2 regions of the Micromonospora sp. 067-2 genome follow, and region 1 is predicted to be linked to the other one. Evidence: riboswitches for the same ligand, from Rfam matches in the RefSeq annotation. Region 1 holds a riboswitch; the other holds the start of a gene.
What was found. A riboswitch is a leader RNA that binds a small molecule or an ion and turns the genes downstream of it on or off. The one in region 1 is predicted to bind thiamine pyrophosphate.

Region 1 (11,580 bases):
CCGGCGGCGCTGGCCAGCAGTGGCCAGGCCCGCCGGGCCAGCACCCGGTAGCGAATGCCGAACAGCGGCAGCACGGCGAGCTCCACCGCGATGGCGATGGCCGGCGCCACCGGGTCCAGGGTGGCCAGCAGCGTGAACGAGAACAGCAGCGCGGCGGCGAGCTTCGCCACCGGGTTGCGGCGGGCCAACGGCGCACCGGGCGCGGCGACCGGCTCGATGCTGATCACCGTTGACCATCCCGGTCGGTAGGCGACAGCGTGACGGTGCGGTCGGCGAGCGCCGCCACGAAATCCGCGTCGTGGGTGACCGTGACGACGCCGTGTCCGGCGTCGCGCAGGTCGGCGAAGAGGTCGACCAGCTCCCGCCAGGTGCGCCGGTCCTGGCCGAAGGTGGGTTCGTCGCAGATCAACAGACGGGGCGCGGTGGCCAGGGCCGTCGCCACGCTCAGCCGCCGCGCCTCGCCACCCGAGAGGGTGTACGGGTTGGCGGCGGCGAGCGGGGCCAGCCGTAGCCGGTCCAGCAACCCGGTCACGGTCTGCGTGACGGCGGTCTCGGGTTGGCCGGTCCGGCGCGGGCCGAGCGCCAACTCGTCGAAGACGGTGCTGGTGACGAACTGGTGCTCCGGGTCCTGGAAGACCGAACCGATGCGGCGGGCGAGCGCGGGTGCCCGCCACCGGTGCGGGGGAGTGTGATGATCTGACCCGGCCAGCTCGGCGGACGCGGTGACCCGCCCGGCCAGCGGCCGCAGCAGGCCGCCGAGCAGCAGTGCCAGGGTCGACTTGCCAGCGCCGTTGGGCCCGCGTACCGCGAGTGCCTCTCCGGCGCGTACCCCCAGGTCGGTGGGGCCCAGCCGGGGCGGCAGGCCGAGCCGGTCGGCGGTGAGCAACAGGTCGCCGGCTGCGGCGGTCGCGGGCCGGGGGGCGATGGAGTGACCCGGCACCCAGACGCCCTCGGCGGCGAGGGCGGCACCGTGCCTGGCGAAGACCGCCTGCGGCGGGCCGTCCGCGCGGACCCCGCCGCCGGGCTCCAGGACGACGACGCGGTCGACCAGCGGCAGTGCCTCGGCTACCCGGTGTTCGACGAGGATGAGCGTGGTGTCGGTGTCCAGCGCGCCGGCCACCGCTCGGCGGACCAGATCGGCGCCGGCCGGGTCCAGGTTGGCGGTCGGCTCGTCGAGCAGCAGCAGGCCGGGGCGCAGCGCCAGCGCGCCGGCCAGCGCGAGACGTTGCTGCTCCCCGCCGGAGAGCGCGGCGGTGCTCCGGTCCCGGGAGTACGGAAAACCGACCCGACGTAGCGCCTCGTCCACCCGGGGCCAGATCTCGCCGGCCGGTACCCCCCGGTTCTCCAGCCCGAACGCGACGTCGTCACCGCAGCGGGCCATCACCAGCTGGGTCTCCGGGTCCTGGAAGACGATGCCGACCCGTTCCCGCCCCTTGCGCGGGTCGAGCCCGTCGATCTCGACGGTGCCCTCCTGCTCGCCGGAGTCCTCGGGCAGCAGCCCGGCCACGGCACTGAGCAGGGTGCTCTTGCCGGCGCCGGAGGGCCCGAGCAGCAGCAACCGCTCGCCGGCCTCGACCCGCAGGTCGACCCCGCGCACCGCCCAGCGTTTCCGCCCGGCGTGCCGCCACCCGAACCCCCGCAGCGATACCCCGCTCACCCCACACCCCCAGCCGTCCGTCCCCTGCCCTGCCCCGTTCCCTGCCCCGGCCCCGCCGATCGATCATGAGGTTGGCGGGGGTTCCAGAGATCCATTCCACCGCCAACCTCATGATCAACGAGGGTGGGCGCGGCGCGGCGCGGGTCAGATGGGGGCGCGGTCGCGGGCTACCGGGAAGCGGTCCAGGACGCCGGTGTTGGCCAGGGCGCGGGTGAGCAGCCAGCCGCCGACGCCGGCGATGACCGTGGCGCTGACGACGGTCAGCAGCGCGTACGGGATCCGGTAGTCGCCGAGCGCGTAGTCGGCGTTCCAGACGAAGAAGTCGAACAGGGCGGCGCTCACGCCGGTCAGCGCACCGGCCAGCACCGCGGTCGGCAGCCGGAACGAGCGGTACCGGAAGGCGGCGAAGGCCAGCTCGGCGCCGATACCCTGCACGATGCCCTGCGGGATCACCGTGCCGGCCCACTGGCTACCCAGCAGCGCGGAGAGGACCGCGGCCACCGTCTCGCAGTAGAGCGCTGCGCCGGGCTTGCGGATGACGAGGCCGCCGAGCACGGCCGGCATCAGCCAGACGCCGTAGAGCAGGGTCTGCGCCGGCGGGAAGAAGGCGAACGCCCCCTCGGTGGCGCTCCAGACCAGGCCCCAGGCCCAGAAGATGACGCCGAAGGCGACGGCGATCACCGAGGCGACCACGATGTCGACGGTACGCCAGCGATTGGTGTCGCTGTGATTCATGTCGATGCTCCCAGTTCAGGAAAGAGAACCAGGAGAAGACGCACGCCGCGCGTCCGGTGGCACCGGACCCACGGCGCGGCTGGAGGTCGACCGAACTCCCTGCGCTGGCATTACCCAGATCAGGTTCGAGGGTCTGCGGGCGTGCCCGCACTCTCAGCGCTGTGCGCTCCCCTGTCGGATATGAAGTTGTCTCGCTGACGCTAGCACCGACGAGGGGTGCCGGCCCAGCAGGGCGACCGTCACCTCCGCGTACGGCCCGACCTCCGCGCGGCTGGGTAGGCTCACGATCATGCGGATCGACGCGCGAGGTCTCACGTTCGAGGTGCACACCGGTGGTCCGTCGGGCGGCGCGCCCGTCCTGCTGCTGCACGGCTTCCCCCAACACTCCGGCGAGTGGGACGAGGTCGCCCCGGTGCTGCACGCCGCCGGGCTGCGCACGTACGCGCTGGACCAGCGGGGCTACTCGCCGGGCGCCCGAACGGCGGCGGTCGCCGACTACCGGATACCCGAGCTGGTCGCCGACGTGGTGGCCGTACTCGACGCACTGGGTTTGGACGCCGTCCACCTGGTCGGCCACGACTGGGGCGCCATCGTGGCCTGGGCGGTGGCCGCCCGGCACCCCGAGCGGGTCCGTACGCTGACGGCGGTGTCCGTGCCCCATCCGGCGGCCATGGCGCACGCTCTGGCCACCGACGGCCAGCAGAAGGCCCGCTCGTCGTACATCGCGCTGTTCCGCAAACCGGACAAGGCGGAAAAGGTGCTGCTGGCGTTGAACGCGACCGCGCTGCGCAAACTGCTCGGCGGGGTGGGCGACGCGTCGCGGGTGAACCGTTACGCCGACCCGATGCGCGAGCCGGGAGCCCTCACCGCCGCACTGAACTGGTACCGGGCGATGTCCCGCGCCGACCTGGCCGGCGTCGGCCCGGTCGCCGTACCCACCACGTACGTGTGGAGCGACCGCGACATCGCCATCGGCCGAACCGCCGCCGAGGCGTGCGCCGCGAACGTCACCGGGGATTACCGCCTCATCGAGCTGCGCGGGGTGAGTCACTGGATCCCGGACGCCGCGCCAGGCCCGCTGGCCGAGGCGATCCTGGCCCGGGTCGCCGGCTCGGCCTGAGCCGCGTCGGGCAGGGAGGGGCCACCGTGACGACGGACGCCAGCGCGCCGGGCACCCGGCGGGCGCTCGCCGCACAGCTGCGACTGCTGGGCGTACGCCCCGGCGGGACGCTGCTGGTGCACGCGGCGTTGCGTCCGCTGGGCTTCGTGTGCGGCGGGCCGCAGGCGGTGGCGCTCGCGCTGCGGGACGCTGTCGGGCCGGACGGCACGATCGTGGTGCCCACCCACACGCCGGACAACAGCGACCCCGCCCAGTGGCGCAACCCGCCGGTGCCGGTGGACTGGTGGCCGCTGATCCGTGCCGAGATGCCGGGCTTCGACCCGGCGGTCACACCGAGTCGGTACATGGGTGTGCTCGCCGAGACGGTCCGCTGCTGGCCCGGAGCGCTGCGCAGCTCGCATCCGCAGGTGTCGTTCGCCGCGCTCGGGCCGGCAGCCGAGCAGGTGGTGGCCGGCCACGCCCGGGTCGACATGCTCGGTGAGGGCTCGCCACTGGCCCGGCTCTACGAGCTGGACGCCGACGTGCTGCTGCTCGGTGTGGGCCACGGCGTGAACACGTCCCTGCACCTGGCCGAGTACCGCCGGTCGGCTCCGCCCCGGGAGCAGGTGGGCGCTGCGGTGCGCACCGCCGACGGCGGCCGCGAGTGGGTGTGGTGGCAGGAGGTACGGCTCGACGAGACCGACTTCGGCGTGTTGGGCCTGGACCTGGAGGCCACCGGGGCGGTCCGTGTCGGACCGGTCGGCGCAGGGACGGGCAGGTTGATGCGCCAGCGGGCCGCGGTCGACTTCGCCGTGCAGTGGCTGGCCCGCAGCCGGACGACGGAGGACACATGACGGTGAGCGCCGAGGACTACCTGGCCGTGGTGACCGCGACGATCGGCCGGGTGGCGGCCAGCCAGCGGGCGGCGGTGGGGCGGGCCGCCGACCTGGTCGCCGACGCCGTCCTTGCCGACGGCGTGGTGCACGCGTTCGGTACCGGGCACTCGGAGGCCCTCGCCATGGAGATCGCCGGCCGGGCCGGTGGCCTGGTGCCGACCAACCGGATCGCCCTGCGCGACCTGGTGCTGCTCGGTGGGGAGCCGGCCGACCGGCTCGGTCCTCTGCTGGAGCGGGACCCGGCGGTGGCGCACCGGCTCTACGAACTGGCCCCGGTCCGGCCCGCCGACGTGTTCGTGCTCGCCTCGAACTCCGGGGTCAACGGCGCGATGGTGGAGTTCGCCACGCTGGTCAAGGAACGCGGCCACGGGCTGGTGGCGATCACCTCCGCACAGCACTCCGGCGCGATGACCTCCCGGCACCCGTCCGGGCGCAAGCTCGCCGACCTCGCCGACGTGGTGCTCGACAACGGCGCTCCATACGGCGACGCGACGCTGCCGTTGCCCGGTGGAGGCGCCGTCGGTGCGGTCTCCTCGATCACCGCGGCGCTGCTGGCCCAGCAGGTCACCGTGGAGGTGGTGGCCCGGCTGCTGGCGGCGGGGGAGCGGCCGCCGGTCTACCTGTCGGCGAACATCCCGGACGGCGACGCGCACAACACGGCGCTGGAGGCCCGGTACGCGGGCCGCCTCCGGCGCGGCTCCTGACACCAACCCCGCCATTTACGGGTGAACGGCGGGCGACCTGGCGGTGTCCGGGAGGTGTCGTGAACCTGTTTCACGCTCGGCCGGGTGGGGCATTGGCGTTGCTGCCGGCGGTCAGGATCCGCCGGCAGTACCGTCTGACCGGAGGTAGCACGTGTCGAAGGAGACCGAGAAGCAGCGTTGGCAGCGCAACTTCGCCGACCTGTTGCAGGAGTTGCGGGTCGCCCAGACCGGCGTGCAGATCCTCTTCGCCTTCCTGCTCACCCTGCCGTTCAGCAACGGCTTCACCCGGACCACCGAGTTTCAGCGGGATGTCTACATCGTCGCGCTGCTCGCCGCGGCCGCCGCCACCGCATTGATCATCTCGCCGGTGGCGTTCCACCGGGCGCTGTTTCGGCAGGGGCGCAAGCCGGAGCTGGTGCGGTTCGCCCACCGGATGGCCACCGGTGGCCTCGCCTTCATGCTGATCGCCATGGTCAGCGCGGTGCTGCTGATCACCGACTTCGTGCTGGACCGGCCGATCGCCTTCGTGCTCAGCGCGCTGACCGGCCTCTGGTTCCTCACGTTCTGGATGATCCTGCCGTTCGCCAGGCGCAACTGGGGTGAGGACGACATCGACGACGAGGACGACGACCCGGACGTGACCACTGGCCGCTGATCGGGGCGGGTGGGCAGAAGCCGATCTTCACGCAGCGCTACCCCTGGGTAACAACCGGGGGTAGCGTGGCGTTGAGGGCGTATGCCGACGCAGCCGCACCGAGGTTCGAGGGGGCAGTCGTGACCACGACGCAGGACGGCCGACCAGCACCGGACGGCCCCGATTCCGGGACCACCCCTCACACGGCCGGTGCCGCGGCGCCATTGCCGGCGGAGGCCGGGCAGGTCACCGAGAAGGAGGCCCGGCAGGTCGCCGAGGCCGCCCGCGAGTCCACCTGGGACCGGCCCAGCTTCGGCAAGGAGTTGTTCCTCGGCCGGTTCCGGCTCGACCTGATCGACCCGTGGCCCCAACCCGATCCGGACGACGTGGCCCGCGCCGACGAGTTCCTCGGGCGGTTCCGTGCCTTCCTCACCTCCGAGGTGGACGGCGCGGCCATCGAACGCGACGCGTCCATTCCGGACTCGGTGTTCCAGGGGCTGGCCGACCTCGGCGCGTTCGGCATGAAGATCGACCGGAAGTACGGCGGGCTCGGGCTGAGCAACCTGCACTACTGCCGCGCACTGATGCTGGCCGGCTCGGTCAGCCCGGCCATCGGCGCGCTGCTCTCGGCACACCAGTCGATCGGGGTGCCGCAGCCGCTGAAGATGTTCGGCACCGCCGAGCAGAAGCAGCGCTTCCTGCCCCGGCTCGCCGCCGGTGAGGTCTCCGCGTTCCTGCTCACCGAGCCGGATGTCGGCTCCGACCCGGCCCGGCTGGGGACCATCGCCGAGCCGACCGAGGACGGCACCGGTTACCGGCTCAACGGCGTGAAGCTCTGGGCAACCAACGGCATCGTGGCCACCCTGCTGGTGGTGATGGCCCGGGTGCCGGCCGCCGAGGGACGGCGCGGCGGCATCACGGCGTTCGTGGTGGAGGGCGACAGCGCGGGCATCACCGTCGAGCGGCGCAACGAGTTCATCGGCCTGCGCGGCCTGGAGAACAGCCTCACCCGGTTCCACGACGTGTTCGTGCCCGCCGAGAACGTCATCGGCGGTGAGGGCAAGGGGCTCAAGATCGCTCTGACCACGCTAAACACCGGCCGGCTCTCGCTGCCGGCGATGTGCGTGGGCGCCGGTAAGTGGGCGCTGAACGTGGCCCGCGGTTGGGCCGCCGACCGGGTGCAGTGGGGCCGGCCGGTCGGTGAGCACGAGGCGGTCGCCCAGAAGCTGTCCTTCATCGCCGCCACCACGTACGGCATGGAGACCATGCTCGACCTGTGCTGCCTGGTCGCCGACGACGACCGCAACGACATCCGGATCGAGGCGGCGCTGGTCAAGCTGTACGCCAGCGAGATGGCCTGGAAGATCGCCGACGAGCTGATCCAGATCCGGGGTGGGCGCGGCTACGAGACGGCCGACTCGTTGGCCGCCCGCGGCGAACGCCCCGCCGCCGTCGAGCAGATGCTGCGCGACCTGCGGATCAACCGGATCTTCGAGGGCTCCACCGAGATCATGCATCTGCTGATCGCCCGGGAGGCGGTCGACGCCCACCTGTCGGTCGCCGGCGACATCATCGACCCGGAGGCGGGGCTCGGCCGCAAGGCCCGCGCCGGCGCCCGCGCCGGTGCGTTCTACGCGAAGTGGCTACCCACCCTGGCCGTCGGTCGAGGTCAGAGCCCTTCGGCGTACGCCGAGTACGGGCCGCTGGCAGTACACCTGCGGCAGGTGGAGCGGTCGTCACGCAAGCTGGCCCGGTCGACGTTCTACGCGATGTCCCGCTGGCAGGGAAAGATGGAGCGCAAACAGGCGTTCCTCGGCCGTGTGGTGGACATCGGCGCCGAGTTGTTCGCGATGTCGGCGGTGTGCGTCCGGGCCACCGCCGAACGGGCCAGCCGTCCGGAGAACATCGAGCTGGCCGACCTGTTCTGCCGGCAGGCCCGGGTGCGGGTGGACGCGCTCTTCGGCGCACTCTGGGACAACACCGACTCGGTCGACACCGCCGCCGCGAAACGGATCCTCGCCGGCCGCTACGCCGGCCTGGAGGAGGGCGTCATCACCCCGTCCGACGAGCTGCCCTGGGTCGCCCCCTGGTCGCCCGGCCCGTCCACCGCCGAGGACGTCCGGCGCCGCATCCCGCCGAGGCGGTAGGCCGCGCCCCGAGCAGGCCGCACCCGGAAGATCGCGCTCGATCCTGGAAGTAGTGCCCTCCGTCAGTGCGCGATGCCGCTACAACCAGGATCGAGCGCGATCACGGGTGCGCGACGCCGCTACAACCAGGATCGAGCGCGATCACGGGTGCGCGATGCCGCCACAACCAGGATCGAGCGCGATCACGGGCGGGGCGCGGCGCAGGTCAGCGCGCGACCGCCCAGGCCAGGATGCCGGCCAGGATCAGGCCGTTGAGCACCGCCAGGCCCAGATAGGCCGCAGGCGGGATCTTCCTTCCCCGGCGGACGAAGGAGACCAGGACCGCGGCGTAGCCGAGTAGCAGGACCGCGATGACGATCAGGAAGTAGAACACCCGAAGACCTTAGCGGCCCCGGCCGCGCAGGCCGAGTTGGCGCAGCTCCAGTGCGGCCAGGGCGTCGACCGTGTCGTCGTCGCCGCGCCGCCACGCCTCGGCCACGTCGGGCGCGATCCGGGTGAGCCGGCCCAGCGGCTGGGTGGCCAGCGCGCGCAGGGCGAGCAGGTCCCGGCCGGCCGGCCCGGCGGCCAGCTTCGCGGCGGATCCGGCCCGACGCATCCAGCGCAGCCGCAGCGGTAGCCAGCCGAACAGCACCAGGCCGAGCGGGAAGATCAGCACCGCGATGGTGAGGGCGAGGGCGAGCTGGTCGACCAGGTGCTGCTGGTCTCGGCCGGCGTCGGCGAGCCCTCGGGCGGCGTCGGCGGCCCGCTGGAAGGGCGCGGTCAGGTCGTCGCCGACCAGAGGCACCCGGCGGACCTTGCCACCGGCGTCGGCCAGGTTGTCGGCGAGGCCACTGCCGGCACCCTCCAACTTCTGCCCGGGTACGGCGAGTTTCTGCACGAGGTCGTGCAGCCACAGCGCGCCGCGGATCGCGACGTACACCCAGGCGACGACGAGCAGGTCGGTGATCAACTGACGGGCGGCGGTCGGAAACCGATCGGCGTAGATCTTCACGCCGGACAGCGTGCCACGAACGGCCCGGATGTTGCTGCCTGCTGGCCGACCAGCGGCCCGGACGCGACCGGCGGCGTGGTCAGCGGGCGCAGGCCGGGCAGGTGCCGAAGATCTCCAACGTGTGGCTGACATCGGCGTAGCCGTGCTGCGCGGCGACCCGCTCGGCCCAACTCTCCACCGCCGGCCCCGCCACCTCGACGGTGCTCCCGCAGGCCCGGCAGACCAGGTGGTGGTGGTGCCCATCGCTGCACCGGCGGTAGAGGTGCTCGCCACCCGGTGGGCGCATCACGTCGATCTCACCGGTGTCGGCCAACCCCTGGAGGGTGCGGTAGACCGTCGTCAGGCCGACCCGCTCGCCGCGCTGGCGGAGCATCGCGTGCAGCTCCTGTGCGCTGTGGAAGCCTTCCATCTCGGCCAGCAGGGCGCTCACCGCCGACCGCTGCCGGGTGTTGCGCACCGCGGTGCCACTCTCGCTCATGATCCCTCCCCGGCGTGGCTGACCGCGTCCGCCACGATGTGCGCCACGTGCTCGTCGACCAGGCTGTACGCGATCTCCCGACCTCGGCGGGAGCCCCGCACCACGCCCGCACCGCGCAGCACGCGCAGGTGCTGGGAGACCAGCGGTTGGGCGGCGCCGAGCTTCTCCACCAGCTCGTGCACGCACCGCTCGCCGTCGGCCAGCTCGCTGACGATGGCCAGCCGGATGGGCGCCGACAGGGCGCGCAGCAACTCGCCGGCCCCGTCGAACCCCTCATAGCCCGTTGCGCTGGTCACCCTGCAACGATAACCAATACCGCCGACATTCGGCTGACGAGGTTCACCGCAGCACGACCTCGTGCGGTTCCGAGGCCACCGCGGCGGTCGGGGTCGCCCGGCGGCGCAACCCCCGCCAGATGCCGCCGCCCACGGCCACCACCAGGAAGGACGCGATCGCCACCAGCACCACCGAGGCGCCCGGTGCGGTGTCCGCCGTCGCCGCCACCCAGACTCCGGTGCCGGCGGCGAAGAACCCCAGCGCCATCGCGGCGGTCATCGTGCTCCGGAAGCCCCGGGTGACCTGCTGGGCGGTGGCCACCGGCACCACCATCAACGCACTGATCAGCAGCACCCCGACGGCCCGCATGGCGATGGTCACGGTGACTGCGGTGGCGACCGCGATCAGCAGGTTCAGCGTGCGTACCGGCAGGCCGGAGACACGGGCGTACTCCTCGTCGTGGCTGACCGCGAAGAGCGCCGGCCGCAACGCGATCATCGTGACCAGGATCGCCGCGCCGAGCACCCCGATGGTGGTCAGGTCGCCGGGCGAGATGGTGGTCAGCGACCCGAACAGGTAGGCGTTGAGGTTCGCGCTTGTCGCGTCGGAGAGGCCGACCAGCAGCACCCCGCCGGCGATTCCGCCGTAGAAGAGCAGGGCCAGGGCCAGGTCGCCGGAGGTACGCCCGCGGGCGCGGACCAGTTCGATGGCGATCGCGCCGAGGGTGGCGACGATCACCGCCACCAGCACCGGTGAGCGGTTGAGCAGCAGGCCGGCGCCGACGCCGGTCAACGCCACGTGCCCGACACCGTCGCCGATCAACGCCAGCCGACGCTGCACCAGATAGATGCCGAGCGCCGGCGCGGCCAGGCCGATCACCAGCGCGCCGATCAGGGCACGCTGCATGTAGGGGTACTGGAAGAGTTCCATGCTCAGCTGCTCCACAGCCCGGCGGGCTCGTCGGGACCGTGCGGGTGCACGTGGTCGTGGTCGGGCTCCGCGTGATGGCCGGCCGGGTCCGGCACCGCGCCGTCGTGACAGATACCACCCTGGTGTACGACGACAGCCCGGCTGATCACCGGACGCAGCGGGCCCAGCTCGTGTGCCACCAGCAGCACCGTGCCGCCGTCGGCGACGAAGTCGCCCAGCGCGCCGGCGAACGCCTCCTGGCTGGCCGCGTCCACCCCGGCGGTCGGCTCGTCGAGGACCAGCAGGTCGGGCCTGCCGGCCAGTGCCCGGGCGATCAGGGTGCGCTGCTGTTGGCCACCGGAGAGGGTGGCGACCGGGTCGGCGGCCCGGTCGGCGAGCCCGACCGAGCGCAGCGCGGCGTCGACGGCGGCCCGGTCTGCCGCACCCGGTGGGCGGAGCACCCCGCGTCGGGCCAGCCGGCCGGAGGCCACCACCTCGCGGACGGTGGCCGGCACGCCGCCGCCCGCGCCCAGGCGCTGCGGGACGTACCCGATGCGTTCCCACTGGCGGAACCGGCGCAACGGCCGGTCGAACAGGGCGACCGTCCCGGCGCTGAGCGGCACCAGCCCGAGCACGGCGCGGATCAGCGTCGACTTGCCGGAGCCGTTGGCGCCGAGCACCGCGACCACCTCCCCGGCGGTCACGCTGAGCGAGACGTCCCGGAGCACGGGCCGGCCGTCGTAGCCGACCGCACCGTGCGCGACGGTGATGACAGGTGCGTTCACGAACAGCTCAACGCCGTCCGCAGGGTCTGCAGGTTGGTACGCATCACCGAAAGGTAGTCCGTGCCGCTGCCGCCGGCGAGCCCTTCGATCGGGTCCAGCACCACGGTCCTGGCGTTCACGTGACCGGCGATGGTCTCGGCGACCTTCGGGCTGACCAGCGTCTCGAAGAAGATCGTGGTGGCGTCGTGCTCCTTCGCCTCCTCGATCACCTGCGCGAGCCGCTGCGGGGAGGGTTCGACGTCCGGGCTCAACCCGGTGATGCCGACCTG
Region 2 (11,580 bases), on a different contig from region 1:
ACCACCGCGACTGACCACCCCGGACGCCACGGCGCCGGCCCGCCGTCCATCGACCGGGCCGGCACCGGGCGGGTGCTCAGGCCAGCGGCAGGTAGACCTGGCCGCCGCCGGAGACGAACTCCTCAGACTTGTCCCTCATGCCCCGGGCCGCATACTCCTTGAGCTCCTGGGTGATCTTCATGGAGCAGAACTTCGGGCCGCACATCGAGCAGAAGTGCGCCGTCTTCGCCGGCTCCGCGGGCAGCGTCGCGTCGTGGTACGAGCGCGCGGTCTCCGGGTCGAGTGAGAGGTTGAACTGGTCCTCCCAACGGAACTCGAACCGTGCCTTCGACAGCGCGTCGTCCCAGTCCTGCGCGCCGGGGTGGCCCTTGGCCAGGTCCGCCGCGTGCGCCGCGATCTTGTACGCGATGACGCCCGCCTTCACGTCGTCCCGGTCCGGCAGGCCCAGGTGCTCCTTCGGGGTGACGTAGCAGAGCATCGCCGTGCCGAACATGCCGATCATCGCGGCGCCGATCGCCGAGGTGATGTGGTCGTACGCCGGCGCGATGTCGGTGGTCAGCGGGCCGAGCGTGTAGAACGGCGCCTCGTGGCACCACTCCTGCTGGAGGTCCACGTTCTCCTTGATCTTGTGCATCGGCACGTGGCCCGGGCCCTCGATCATCACCTGGACGTCGTGCTCCCAGGCGATCGTGGTCAGCTCGCCGAGGGTGCGCAGCTCCGCGAACTGGGCCTCGTCGTTGGCATCGGCGATCGAGCCGGGCCGCAGCCCGTCGCCGAGGGAGAACGTCACGTCGTAGCGGGCCAGCAGCGCGCACAGCTCGGCGAAGTTGGTGTAGAGGAAGTTCTCCTCGTGGTGTGCCAGGCACCACGCCGCCATGATCGAGCCACCTCGGGACACGATCCCGGTCACCCGGTCCACAGCCAGCGGCACGTACGGCAGCAGCACCCCGGCGTGCACGGTCATGTAGTCCACGCCCTGCTCGGCCTGCTCGATCACGGTGTCCCGGAAGACGTCCCAGCTCAGTTTGACCGGGTCGCCGCCGACCTTCTCGAGCGCCTGGTAGATCGGCACCGTCCCGATCGGCACCGGCGAGTTCCGCACGATCGCCTCCCGGGTCTCGTGGATCCGCCTGCCGGTGGACAGGTCCATCACGGTGTCCGCGCCCCAGCGGGTGGCCCAGGTCAACTTCTCCACCTCCTCGGCGACCGACGAGCTGACCGCCGAGGTGCCGATGTTGGCGTTCACCTTGACCAGGAACGCCTTGCCGATGATGGCGGGCTCGCACTCGGGGTGGTTCACGTTGAGCGGCAGCACCGCCCGACCGGCGGCGATCTCGGCCCGGACGAGTTCCGGGTCGACGTTCTCCCGGATCGCCACGAACTCCATCTCGGGCGTCACCACACCGGCCCGCGCGTAGGCGAGCTGTGTCGGACGGCGCTCGGCCAGCCCTGCCAACGGCGTACCCGCACCCCGCACCGGCGCGACGTCACCCCGTTCGGCGATCCACCGTCCGCGCAGTGGCGGCAGCCCCACCTCGGGGTCGGATCCGGGACCGGACGTGTCGTACAGCCGTACCGGCGGATGGTCGCCGGTGAGCGCCACCTCTGCGAAGGGCACCCGGACATCCGGGCGTGACCCCTCGACGTACACCTTGCCTCGTGCCTGCATGACAGCCTCCCTGGTGATCAAGCGGACCAGCCGAAGTGGTCCAGTGGCCCGCGCCCCGCGCCCAGCTCCCAACTCCGCGCGCCGGTCAGCGCACGGAGCACGTACTCCTTGGCGGCCCCGACCGCCACCGGCACCGGATCGCCCAGGGCGAGCCGCACGGCGATCGCCGCGGAGAACGAGCACCCGGTGCCGTGGGTGTGCCGCGTGTCCACCCGCGGTGCGCGCAACAGGGTGGTGACGCCGCCGCCGTGCAGGACGTCGACCGCCTCTCCGGAGTCCAGGTCGCCGCCGGTGACCACCACGTGCTCCGGGCCGCCGGCCGCGAGGGCCTCGGCGGCGGCGACCATCCCCGCCAGGTCGTCCACCGGGCGTCCGGTGATGGCCGCGGCCTCCGCGCAGTTCGGCGTCGCCACCCTGGCGTACGGAAGCAGCCGCTCGACCGCGCCGACCACGCCGAGCCGGTGCCCGCTGGTGGCGACGAGCACCGGGTCGACGACGAGCTGGGGCAGCCGGCCGTCCCGCGCGGCCTCGGCCACGGCGTCGGCGACGGCGGGGGTGCCGAGCATTCCCGTCTTGACCGCGCGGACCGTGAAGTCGGCGAGCACGCTGTCCAGCTGTTCGACGACCGTGCGCGGGGGCAGCGGCAGGACGGCGTCGACGCCCCGGGTGTTCTGCGCGGTGACGGCGGTGAGGACGCTGGTGCCGTACGCGCCGAGCGCCGCGAAGACCTTCAGGTCGGCCTGGATGCCCGCGCCACCGCCCGAATCGGAGCCGGCAATGGTGAGCACGGTGTTCGGTGTCACGTCTCCCCCTCGGTGGTCGCGATGTGGAAGGCCCTGGTCAACGTCGCTGCTGTCTCGATCGGGTTCTCGGCCCGCATGAGCGCGCCCAGCACTGCCACTCCGGTGGCTCCGGCCTCGACGCAGGCGGTCACGTGTTCCGGTGTCTCGATGCCGCCCAGCGCGAGGGTCGGCACGGTGCTGACCTCGATCAGCCTGTGCAGCCCGTTCGGTCCGAGGGGTGGGCCGTAGCCGGGCTTGGTCCTCGTGGGGTAGACCGGGGAGAGGGTGGCGTAGTGCTCGGTGGTGAGGCGGTGCAACTCCGTCTGGTCGTGACAGGAGCGGCCGACCAGCGGGTGGGTCGGCGGCGGGTACGGGCCAGCGGCGGCCAGGTGGACGGCCGCGCCGTCGAGCGGGTCGGGGCCCGCCACGATCAGCGTCCCGCCGACGTCGGCGAGGATCCCGCGCAGGTCGGCGGCGAGGGCGACACGCTCGGCGCGGGGCAGGTCCTTCTCCCGCAGCACCACCCATCGCACTCCCCCGGCCACAGCCGCCGCGACGACCCGGTCGAGCGGCCCTCGCGCCACCTGCCGATCCGTCAACAGGACGACTCCCCACGGCACGGACCCCGTCGTCTCCAGCTCCGTCTCCGCCTCGGGATCCGCGGAGATCGTGGAGGGAAACAGCCCCTCTGCGGGCTGTTCGCCCCCACGATCTGCCGGAGCGCGGGCCGGTGCCCCGGGCAACGCCGCCGAGGACGTCACAGGTCGGGCCTTCCGTCGTCGGAGGTGGACGGGAGGGCGTGGAAGCGGCGGGTGATCCGGCCCGCGCCGTACGCCAGACGGCCGGCTTCGACGGCGTACCGCATCGCCGTGGCCATCGCCACCGGGTCGGCGGCCCGGGTGACCGCGCTGGCCAGCAACACCGCGTCGCACCCCAGCTCCATGGCCAGCGCCGCGTCGGACGCGGTGCCGATGCCTGCGTCGAGGATGACCGGCACGTCCACGCCCTGCCGGATCAGCCGGATGTGGTGCGGGTTGCCGATGCCGAGTCCCGAGCCGATCGGCGCGCCGGCCGGCATCACGGCGGCGCAGCCCACGTCCGCAAGCCGACGGGCGAGCACGGGGTCGTCACTGGTGTACGGCAGCACGGTGAAACCGTCGGCGACCAGTTCCTCGGCGGCGCGGAGCAGCTCCACCCCGTCGGGCAGCAGCGTCCGCTCGTCGCCGATCACCTCCAACTTGATCCAGTCGGTGTCGAACGCGTCCCTGGCCAGCCGGGCCACCTTCACCGCCTCGGCCGCGGTGTGGCAGCCGGCGGTGTTCGGCAGCAGGCGTACGCCACACCGGTCGAGCAGCTCGAGCAGCCCACCGGCGGAGCCCGGGGCGGTGTCGACCCGACGCAGCGCCAGGGTCACCAGCTCGGTGCCGGACGCCCGGATCGCCTTCTCCAGCACGTGCAGGTTCGCGGCACCGCCGGTGCCGAGGATCAGCCGCGAGGTGAACGTCTCACCGCCCAGGTGCAACGGCACCCCGCTCACCCGCCCTGGGCGGCGGTGAGCACCTCGACCCGGTCACCGTCGCGCAGCAGCGCGGCCGGCCAGCCGGTTCTGGGCACCACCTCGCCGTTGACCGCGACCGCCACCCCGCGCTGCTGAGGGGCGATGTCGCGGACCAGGTCGGCCACCGACGCGCCACCCGGGACAGTGCGCCCGGCTCCGTTCACCGTCAGCTCCATCGGTCCTCCTCCGTCGTCCGTCCAGGCCCGTCCACCCCGGCCGAGCCCGCACCGCCGAATCGTTCGGGGCCGAAGGGGGCGAGCAGCGGGTCGGGCACGCCTGTGGTCACCAGGTTGGCGATCAGGTCGGCGGTGACCGGGGTGAGCACGATGCCGTGCCGGTGGTGACCCGTGGCGGCCAGCACGTCCGGTCGGCCGGGCAGCGGCCCGAGGATGGGCGCGTTGTCGGGGGTGCCCGGGCGCAGGCCGGCAACCGCCTCCACCAGGTCGTACTCGGCCAGCTCGGGAAGCAGGTCGACCCCGGCCCGGAGCAGGCGCAGGACCGCGCCGGCGGTGACCGTGGTGTCGGACCGTTCCTCGACCGTCGCGCCGAGCACCACCTCCCCGTCAGACCGGGGCACCAGATAGACGGACTCGCCGTCGGCGTACCCCCGGATCACGTGCCGGAAGCCCGGCGCGACGCCGCCGGGCGCGCGCAGCCGGAGGATCTGGCCCTTCACGGGCCGCACCGGCAGACCGGTGAGGACCGCGGCGCCGCAGCCGGCGGCGACCACGGTGACCCGGGCGTCGACCTCGCCCAGATGCCGGACCGGCTGCGGCACGAGCACCGCGCCGGCCCGCCGGGCGGCCGTGCGCAGCGCCGGCACCAGCAGGCGGGGGTCGACCTGGTGGTCGGTGGGGGCGAGCGCCCCACCGCGCACCCGGGGGGCGAGCGCCGGCTCGCGGTCGCGCAGCTCGGTGGGGCGCAGCGGGGTCACCGGCAGCCCCAGACCCTGTTGGTACGCCCAGAGTCGGCGCGCCTCGGCCAGGTCGTCGCCGGTCAGCCCGACCATCAGGGTGCCCTCGGTCCGGTAGCCGAGCTCGGCGCCGGTCGCCTCGGTCAACTCCGCGGCGAACGCCGGCCAGCGGGCGGCGGACGCCAGCAGCAACCCGGTGAGCTGCCGTTCACCGAAGTACGCCTCGGCGACCGGGGAGAGCATGCCGGCGGCCACTGCCGAAGCGCCGGAGCCGGAGGCCGGATCGTGCACGACCACTCGCAGCCCGCGGGCGGCGCAGCGCCAGGCGACCGCGAGCCCGATCGGCCCCGCACCCACCACCGCCACATCCGGCCGGGCCCCTTCGTCGGATGGCGTCGACGCGGACCGGCCGGTCAGCACGTCAGCGCCCTCAGCAGTTCCGCGGTGACCCGGGCCGGGTCGGCGGCGGCGGAGACGGCGCCGACGACCGCCACTCCGTACGCGCCGGCGTCGCGCAGCGCCGGTACCCGGGCGGCGGTCACCCCGCCGATCGCGATGACCGGCACGTCGACGGCACCGCTGACGGCGCGTACCCCCGCCGGACCGATCGGGTCGGGTAGCCCGACCTTGGTGCTGGTGGCGTGGCACGGCCCGACGCCCAGGTAGCTGGCTCCGGCGGCGACCGCCTCGACCGCCGTCCCCGGCGCGCGGGCGGTGGCTCCCAGCACGCCGGTGGGGCCGAGCACCCGGCGGGCGGCGGCGACGGGCAGGTCGTCGGCGCCGACGTGCCCGCCGGCCGCGCCCACCGCCAACGCCACGTGCAGCCGGTCGTTGACCAGGCAGCTCGCCCCGTACGGCGTGCAGAGCGCCAGCACCCGGCGAGCCAGGTCGTACGCCTCGAGATCGGTGGCGGAGTCCTCGACCCGGACCTGCACCACCAGGTCCGCGCCGGCCGCCGTGAGGGCGGCCCGCACCACGCTGAGCGGATCCCGCCCGGGTCGGGTGTCGGTGATCAGATGCAGTCGTCCAAGGGACGGCACGGCAACTCTCCTCCCTGCGCCGGCATTACCCGGATCAGGTTCAACGGTCGGGGGCTTCAGCCCCCCTCTCAGCCCGGTACACCGGGCTCCCGTGGGTTACTTGCGTGCCACCGTACGACGCTTTCCCGGATCCGCCAAGGGCGGGGACACCGTTTTTCCGACGAACGTCCGAACTCGACAGCCGGGGCAGCGGGTGACCATGCCATCACGCGATGCTGTCCTGATGCCGTCCCGGCCCGGATCCCACGACAGGTGGGCCTCTTGCCCTTCCTCGGCAGCCGAGGCGCTCAGTGAGTCGCCGATGGAGACCCGCCTGCGGCTACTACTGCTCGACGCGGGACTGCCCCCGCCGACGGCGCAGCACGACGTGGAACGCCAGGCGCGTCCAACCGCGCCCGTGACAGCCGCCCTGTTCCACCCGACACGCCGCCACCGCACCCGCCGCCCCCCGGCGGCCGCCGCGCGAACCGCGACGCCGGCAGCATCGCGCCACGCGTGGAACACCACGGCTGTCATGACCCCGTCCGGACGTACCTGTTGTTCCACCCGTCACCGCGCCACGCCACCCGCGCCGGCACGAGCCGGGCGGGGTGGCGGGTCAGAGGATGGCGCGTAGTGCGGCCAGGTCGTCGTCGGTGGGCTCCCAGGTGCCGGCTGCGGCGTTGGCGTGCACCTGCTCGGGCGTGGTGGCGCCGGCGATCACCGAGGTCACCGCCGGTTGGGCGGCCAGCCCGCCGATCGCCACCTGGAGCACGCTCAGCCCCCGCTCGGCCGCGTACGCCTCGATCGCCTCGATGGTGTCCCAGTCGGCCGCGGCGAGCCGTTCCGCGTACCGGCCACCGCCGGAGAGCCGGCTGCCGGCGGGCGGCTGCCCGTCACGCTTGTACTTGCCGGTGAGCAGGCCGTTGGCGAGCGGGAAGAACGGCAGCATGCCGAGCCCGAACCGCTCGCAGGCCGGGATCACCTCGGTCTCGACGGACCGCTCCAGCAACGAGTAGTGGTTCTGCGCGGAGATGAAGCGGGCCCGACCGTTGGACGAGGCGACCCAGTCCGCGTCGGCGATCTGCCAGCCGGCGAAGTTGGAGTTGCCCAGGTAGCGCACCTTGCCGTCGCGGACCAGGTCGTCCAGGGCGGCGAGCGTCTCGTCGATCGGGGTGCCCGGGTCGGGCTCGTGCATCTGGTAGAGGTCGATGTGGTCGGTGCCGAGCCGGCGCAGCGACGCCTCGACCGCGCGGGCGATGTAGCGCCGCGAGCCCCGGGCACCGAAGTCCGGACCGTTTGCCCCGTTCATGTCCATGCCGAACTTGGTGGCCACCACCACGTCGTCCCGGCGGCCCTTGAGCGCCTGCCCGAGCAGTTCCTCGGAACCGCCCTGCGGCTCGCCGTAGATGTCGGCGGTGTCGAACAGGGTGATCCCGGCGTCCAGGGCGGCGTCCACCACCGCGCGGGTGCCGTCGACGTCGAGCTTGCGGCCGAAGTTGTTGCAGCCGATGCCGACCACGGACACCACGAGCCCGGAGTCGCCCAGCCGGCGATAGGTCATCTCAGTCACGAGATCCACCCTATGCCGGCCGGACGCACCAGGACCCCGGACCGGTGCGGGGTCAGCCCACGTCCCAGACCGGCTCCGGGGTCTCCACCACCTCGCTGTCCCCTCCGAACAGCACGAACCGGTCGAAGGTGCGGGTGAACCACCGGTCGTGGGTGACGGCGATCACCGTGCCCTCGAACGCGTTCAGGCCCGTCTCCAACGCCTCGGCGCTGGCCAGGTCGAGGTTGTCGGTGGGCTCGTCGAGCAGCAACAGGGTCGCCCCGGACAGCTCCAGCAGCAGCACCAGGAACCGGGCCTGCTGCCCGCCGGAGAGCGTGCCGAAGCGTTGGTCGCCCTGCCCGGCCAGCTCGTAGCGGCTGAGCACCCCCATCGCCGCGTGCCGGTCCATCCCGGTCCGGTGCTCGTCGCCCCGCCAGAGGATCTCGACGAGCGTCTTCGACATCAGCTCGGGCCGGTCGTGGGTCTGGGAGAAGTGCCCTGGGCGGACGCGGGCACCGAGTCGGGCCGAGCCGTCGTGCGCCACCGGCGCGAGCGCGCCCGCGCCGTCGACCGGCCCGTTCGCCGGGTCGGGGTCGGTGCCGCCGCGGGCCAGCAGCCGCAGGAAGTGCGACTTGCCGGTGCCGTTGGCGCCGAGCACCGCCACCCGGTCGCCGTACCAGATCTCCAGGTCGAAGGGGTAGGTCAGGCCGTCGAGCTCCAGCTTGTCGCAGATCACCGCGCGCTTGCCGGTCCGCCCGCCGGTCAGCCGCATCCGGATGTCCTGGTCCTTCGGCGGTACGGGTGGAGGCCCGGCCTCCTCGAACTTGCGCAGCCGGGTCTGCGCGGCCTGGTAGCGCGAGGCCAGCCCATCGTTGTACGCGGCCTTCTGCTTGTACATCAGCACGAGATCGCGAAGTTTCTGGTGCTCCTCGTCCCAGCGCCGGCGCAGCTCGTCGAGGCGGGCGTGCCTCGCCACCCGAGCCTCGTACCAGCTGGCGAAGCCACCCGGGTGCACCCAGGCGCTGCCGCCCTCCACGGCGACGACCCGGTCGGCGGTCTGGGCCAGCAGCTCGCGGTCGTGCGAGACGTAGAGCACCGACTTGGTCGACTCCCGCAGCCGCGCCTCCAGCCAACGTTTGCCGGGCACGTCGAGGAAGTTGTCCGGCTCGTCCAGGAGCAGCACCTCGTCGGGGCCGCGCAGCAGCAGTTCCAGCGCGAAGCGCTTCTGCTGCCCGCCGGAGAGGGTGCGGACCGGCCGGTCCCGGACACCGTCCCAGGGCTGGTCGAGCACGATGGTGGCGACCGTGTCGAAGAGCACCTCGGCGTCGTACCCGCCGGCCTCGCCCCAGGCGCCCAGCGCGTCGGCGTACGCCAGCTGGGCCTTGCCGGCGGCGGTGCTGTACTTGCCGCGGACCTCGGCCGACCGCATGGCCGCCTCGGTCTCGGCGAGCCGGCGGCCGGCCTCCCGCAGCGACGGTGGCGCCAGTGACAGCGCGAGGTCGGCCAGCGTCGAGTCGTCGCCGATCATGCCGATGAACTGGCGCATCACCCCCAGGCCGCCGGCCCGGGCGACGGCGCCGGTACGCACCGGCAGGTCGCCGGCGACCATCCGCAGCAGCGTCGTCTTGCCCGCGCCGTTGGGGCCCACCAGGGCGACCTTGCTGCCCTCTCCGACCCGGAACGACACGTCGGCGAACAGTTCCCGACCGTCGGGCAGGGTGTGCCCGACCGCCGCCACATCCACGTATCCCACGCCGGGATCCTGCCCCAACGCGAGCCGGGGGGACATCCAATTACCGGGTGACCCGCAGCACCCGGAAGCCCTTCTGGCTGGCGCGTCGCTCGACCTGCCAGCCCTGTTCGGTGAGCCAGCGGTGCAACGAGTCGCCGCCGAGGTGTCGGGCGACCACCAGCCAGCCGACGCCGTCCGGGGCGAGCCGGGGCAGCCAGCGCAGCAGCAGGTCGTGCAGGCCGTCCTTGCCGATCCGGATGGGCGGGTTGGACCAGAGCTGGGCGAAGCGGGTCTCCTCCGGCACGTCGTCCGGTGCGGCCACCCGCATCCGGTCGGCGGCGCCGACCCGGGCCGCGTTGGCGACGGTGAGCTCGCGGGCGCGGGCGTTGACGTCGACCGCCCAGACGGTGCTTACCGGTGCCACGTCGGCCAGCACGCAGGCGATCGGCCCGAACCCGCAGCCGAGGTCGAGCACGTCACCGGTGGTGTCGGGGGTGGGCAGCTCGGCCTTGCGCAGGAGCACGGCGGTGCCCGGGTCGAGTCGGCTGGCGGAGAAGACCCCGCCGGCCGAGACGAGCCGGTAGTCGCGGTCGGCGACGGAGAACTCGACCTCGCGCGGCGGAGCGTCGCTGGCGGGCTGAGCGGTGAAGTAGTGGTCGCCGGTCATGCCCGCAATTCTCGCACCGGCCCGGGCACGCCACGGCACGGCCCGGAGACGCATTTCCCGTTATTACCCCCTAAAGGGACAATGGCTCCTACTCTAGGCGACATGGTGTATCGGTACGAGTCCGATCAGGACGTTTACGAGGAGTACCCGGAGCCCGGGTCCGACCTGGCAGTGCCCAGTGGCCCACCTCCGCCGGCCGGCCCCTCTCCGTCACGCTTCCCCGCGCCATCGCTGCGCCGCCCGAACCAGATCGCGCTGCCGTCGTCCCCACGTCCGCCGGCCCGCGCGATTATTCCGCAGGCCGCGCCACGTTCGGAGGTCTACACCTCCGCACAGCCGATGGAGCCGCCCACCGCGCGCGGCGGCGGCCGACTGTGGCAGGTGCTGATCGGCGGCGCCGCCGTCCTGGTGCTGCTCGCGCTCTGCGGCCTCGGCGCCGCCGCACTGCTGGTGGATCGCGACCCGCAGCCGCAGGCCACCCCGACCTACCAGCCGAACGCGGCCGCATCCGCGCCGGCCGTGCGTCAGGACCTCGACTCCCGGGACACCGACCAGGCTCCGCTCACCGCCAAGGAGGTCTTCTCCGCCAAGGAGCTGAAGCTCACCGACGGGCAGCCGGCCTACCGGGTCCTCACGACGCACTCCAGCGGCAGCTGTGCCGTCGCCGCCACCGACGAGATCGCCGACCTGCTGGTCCGGCTCGGCTGCAACCAGGTGGTACGGGCCACGCTGCGGACCCCCGACGGCGACCACCTGGTCACCGCCGGCCTGTTCAACCTCACCGACAAGGTCAGCGCGGAACGCGTCCGGGATCGGATCCGGCAACTGCTCGACGATCGGCAGGGCCGGTTCCGGGGCCTGGTCGGCAGCGAGGGCGACGGCAGCGACGTGGTGGCCACCGCCCCGGCACGGATCGGCTGGCAGGTTCGTGGCCACTACCTGGCGTACGCGCTGGTGGTCCGCGCGGACGGGGAAGCCGTCAGGTCCGGCGATACCAAGATCCGGGAGATCCTGTTCGACATGATCGAACTGCACCTCAGCCGGAGCGTCCTGCAGAAGCGGGTCGACGGCGGCACGGCCACGCAGCCGACCGCGGCGCCGACGGAGAGCAGCGCGCCTCAGAGCGGCAACTGACCTCCTCCCGTCCCCGGCGCTGTCGGTCAGTCCTCGACCGGAACCCGCAGCCTGCGGGTGAGATCGGCGCGGCGGGCGTACTCGGCCGGGTCGGCCGGATAGCCGACCTCGACCAGGGTCAGCCCGTGCGCGGGGGCGACGGTCACCTCACTGGACCGCTCCCGGCGGGCGAGCAGGCTGCCCGGCCACTGAACCGGTCGGCGGCCGTCCCCGGCAACCAGCATCGCCCCGACCAGGCTGCGCACCATGGCCTGGCAGAACGCGTCCGCCTGCACGGTGGCAACCAGGAGACCGTCCGGGTCGCGGCGCCAGTCCAGCCGGGTCACCTCACGCAGCGTGGTGGCGTGCTCCTTACGCCGGCAGTACGCGGCGAAGTCGTGCTCCCCCACCAGGCCGGCCGCCGCGGCGTTCAGCGCGCCCGGATCCAGCGGCCTCGGCCAGGCCAGCACCTCGTGCCGGCGCAGCGGCTCGGCGCCGAACGGCGCGTCGGTGACCCGGTACTCGTAGCGGCGGAAGGTGGCCGAGAACCGGGCGTCGAAGTCGGGCGGCATCCC

Region 2: it holds a riboswitch for thiamine pyrophosphate, as region 1 does, so the genes downstream of both, thiE (thiamine phosphate synthase) here and ACLJN9_RS12335 (ECF transporter S component) in region 1, are expected to answer to the same signal.

Annotation. Positions count from the first base shown of each region.
Region 1 is NZ_JAJPWB010000004.1:543,583-555,162, reverse strand. It holds gene ACLJN9_RS12345 (energy-coupling factor transporter transmembrane component T family protein) at 1-227, opposite strand, end outside; gene ACLJN9_RS12340 (ABC transporter ATP-binding protein) at 224-1,657, opposite strand; gene ACLJN9_RS12335 (ECF transporter S component) at 1,802-2,392, opposite strand; TPP riboswitch at 2,471-2,575, opposite strand; gene ACLJN9_RS12330 (alpha/beta fold hydrolase) at 2,682-3,512, shown strand; gene ACLJN9_RS12325 (aminoglycoside N(3)-acetyltransferase) at 3,539-4,345, shown strand; gene ACLJN9_RS12320 (sugar isomerase domain-containing protein) at 4,342-5,091, shown strand; gene ACLJN9_RS12315 (DUF6328 family protein) at 5,243-5,746, shown strand; gene ACLJN9_RS12310 (acyl-CoA dehydrogenase family protein) at 5,866-7,872, shown strand; gene ACLJN9_RS12305 (hypothetical protein) at 8,078-8,245, opposite strand; gene ACLJN9_RS12300 (hypothetical protein) at 8,255-8,863, opposite strand; gene ACLJN9_RS12295 (Fur family transcriptional regulator) at 8,943-9,341, opposite strand; gene ACLJN9_RS12290 (ArsR/SmtB family transcription factor) at 9,338-9,637, opposite strand; gene ACLJN9_RS12285 (metal ABC transporter permease) at 9,681-10,547, opposite strand; gene ACLJN9_RS12280 (metal ABC transporter ATP-binding protein) at 10,550-11,311, opposite strand; gene ACLJN9_RS12275 (metal ABC transporter substrate-binding protein) at 11,308-11,580, opposite strand, start outside.
Region 2 is NZ_JAJPWB010000015.1:13,548-25,127, forward strand. It holds gene ACLJN9_RS29750 (hypothetical protein) at 1-14, shown strand, start outside; gene thiC (phosphomethylpyrimidine synthase ThiC) at 77-1,669, opposite strand; gene thiD (bifunctional hydroxymethylpyrimidine kinase/phosphomethylpyrimidine kinase) at 1,687-2,472, opposite strand; gene ACLJN9_RS29765 (thiamine phosphate synthase) at 2,469-3,071, opposite strand; gene ACLJN9_RS29770 (thiazole synthase) at 3,209-3,988, opposite strand; gene thiS (sulfur carrier protein ThiS) at 3,985-4,185, opposite strand; gene thiO (glycine oxidase ThiO) at 4,176-5,342, opposite strand; gene thiE (thiamine phosphate synthase) at 5,336-5,962, opposite strand; TPP riboswitch at 5,957-6,065, opposite strand; gene ACLJN9_RS29790 (aldo/keto reductase) at 6,561-7,523, opposite strand; gene ACLJN9_RS29795 (ABC-F family ATP-binding cassette domain-containing protein) at 7,567-9,246, opposite strand; gene ACLJN9_RS29800 (class I SAM-dependent methyltransferase) at 9,287-9,892, opposite strand; gene ACLJN9_RS29805 (hypothetical protein) at 9,995-11,026, shown strand; gene truA (tRNA pseudouridine(38-40) synthase TruA) at 11,053-11,580, opposite strand, start outside.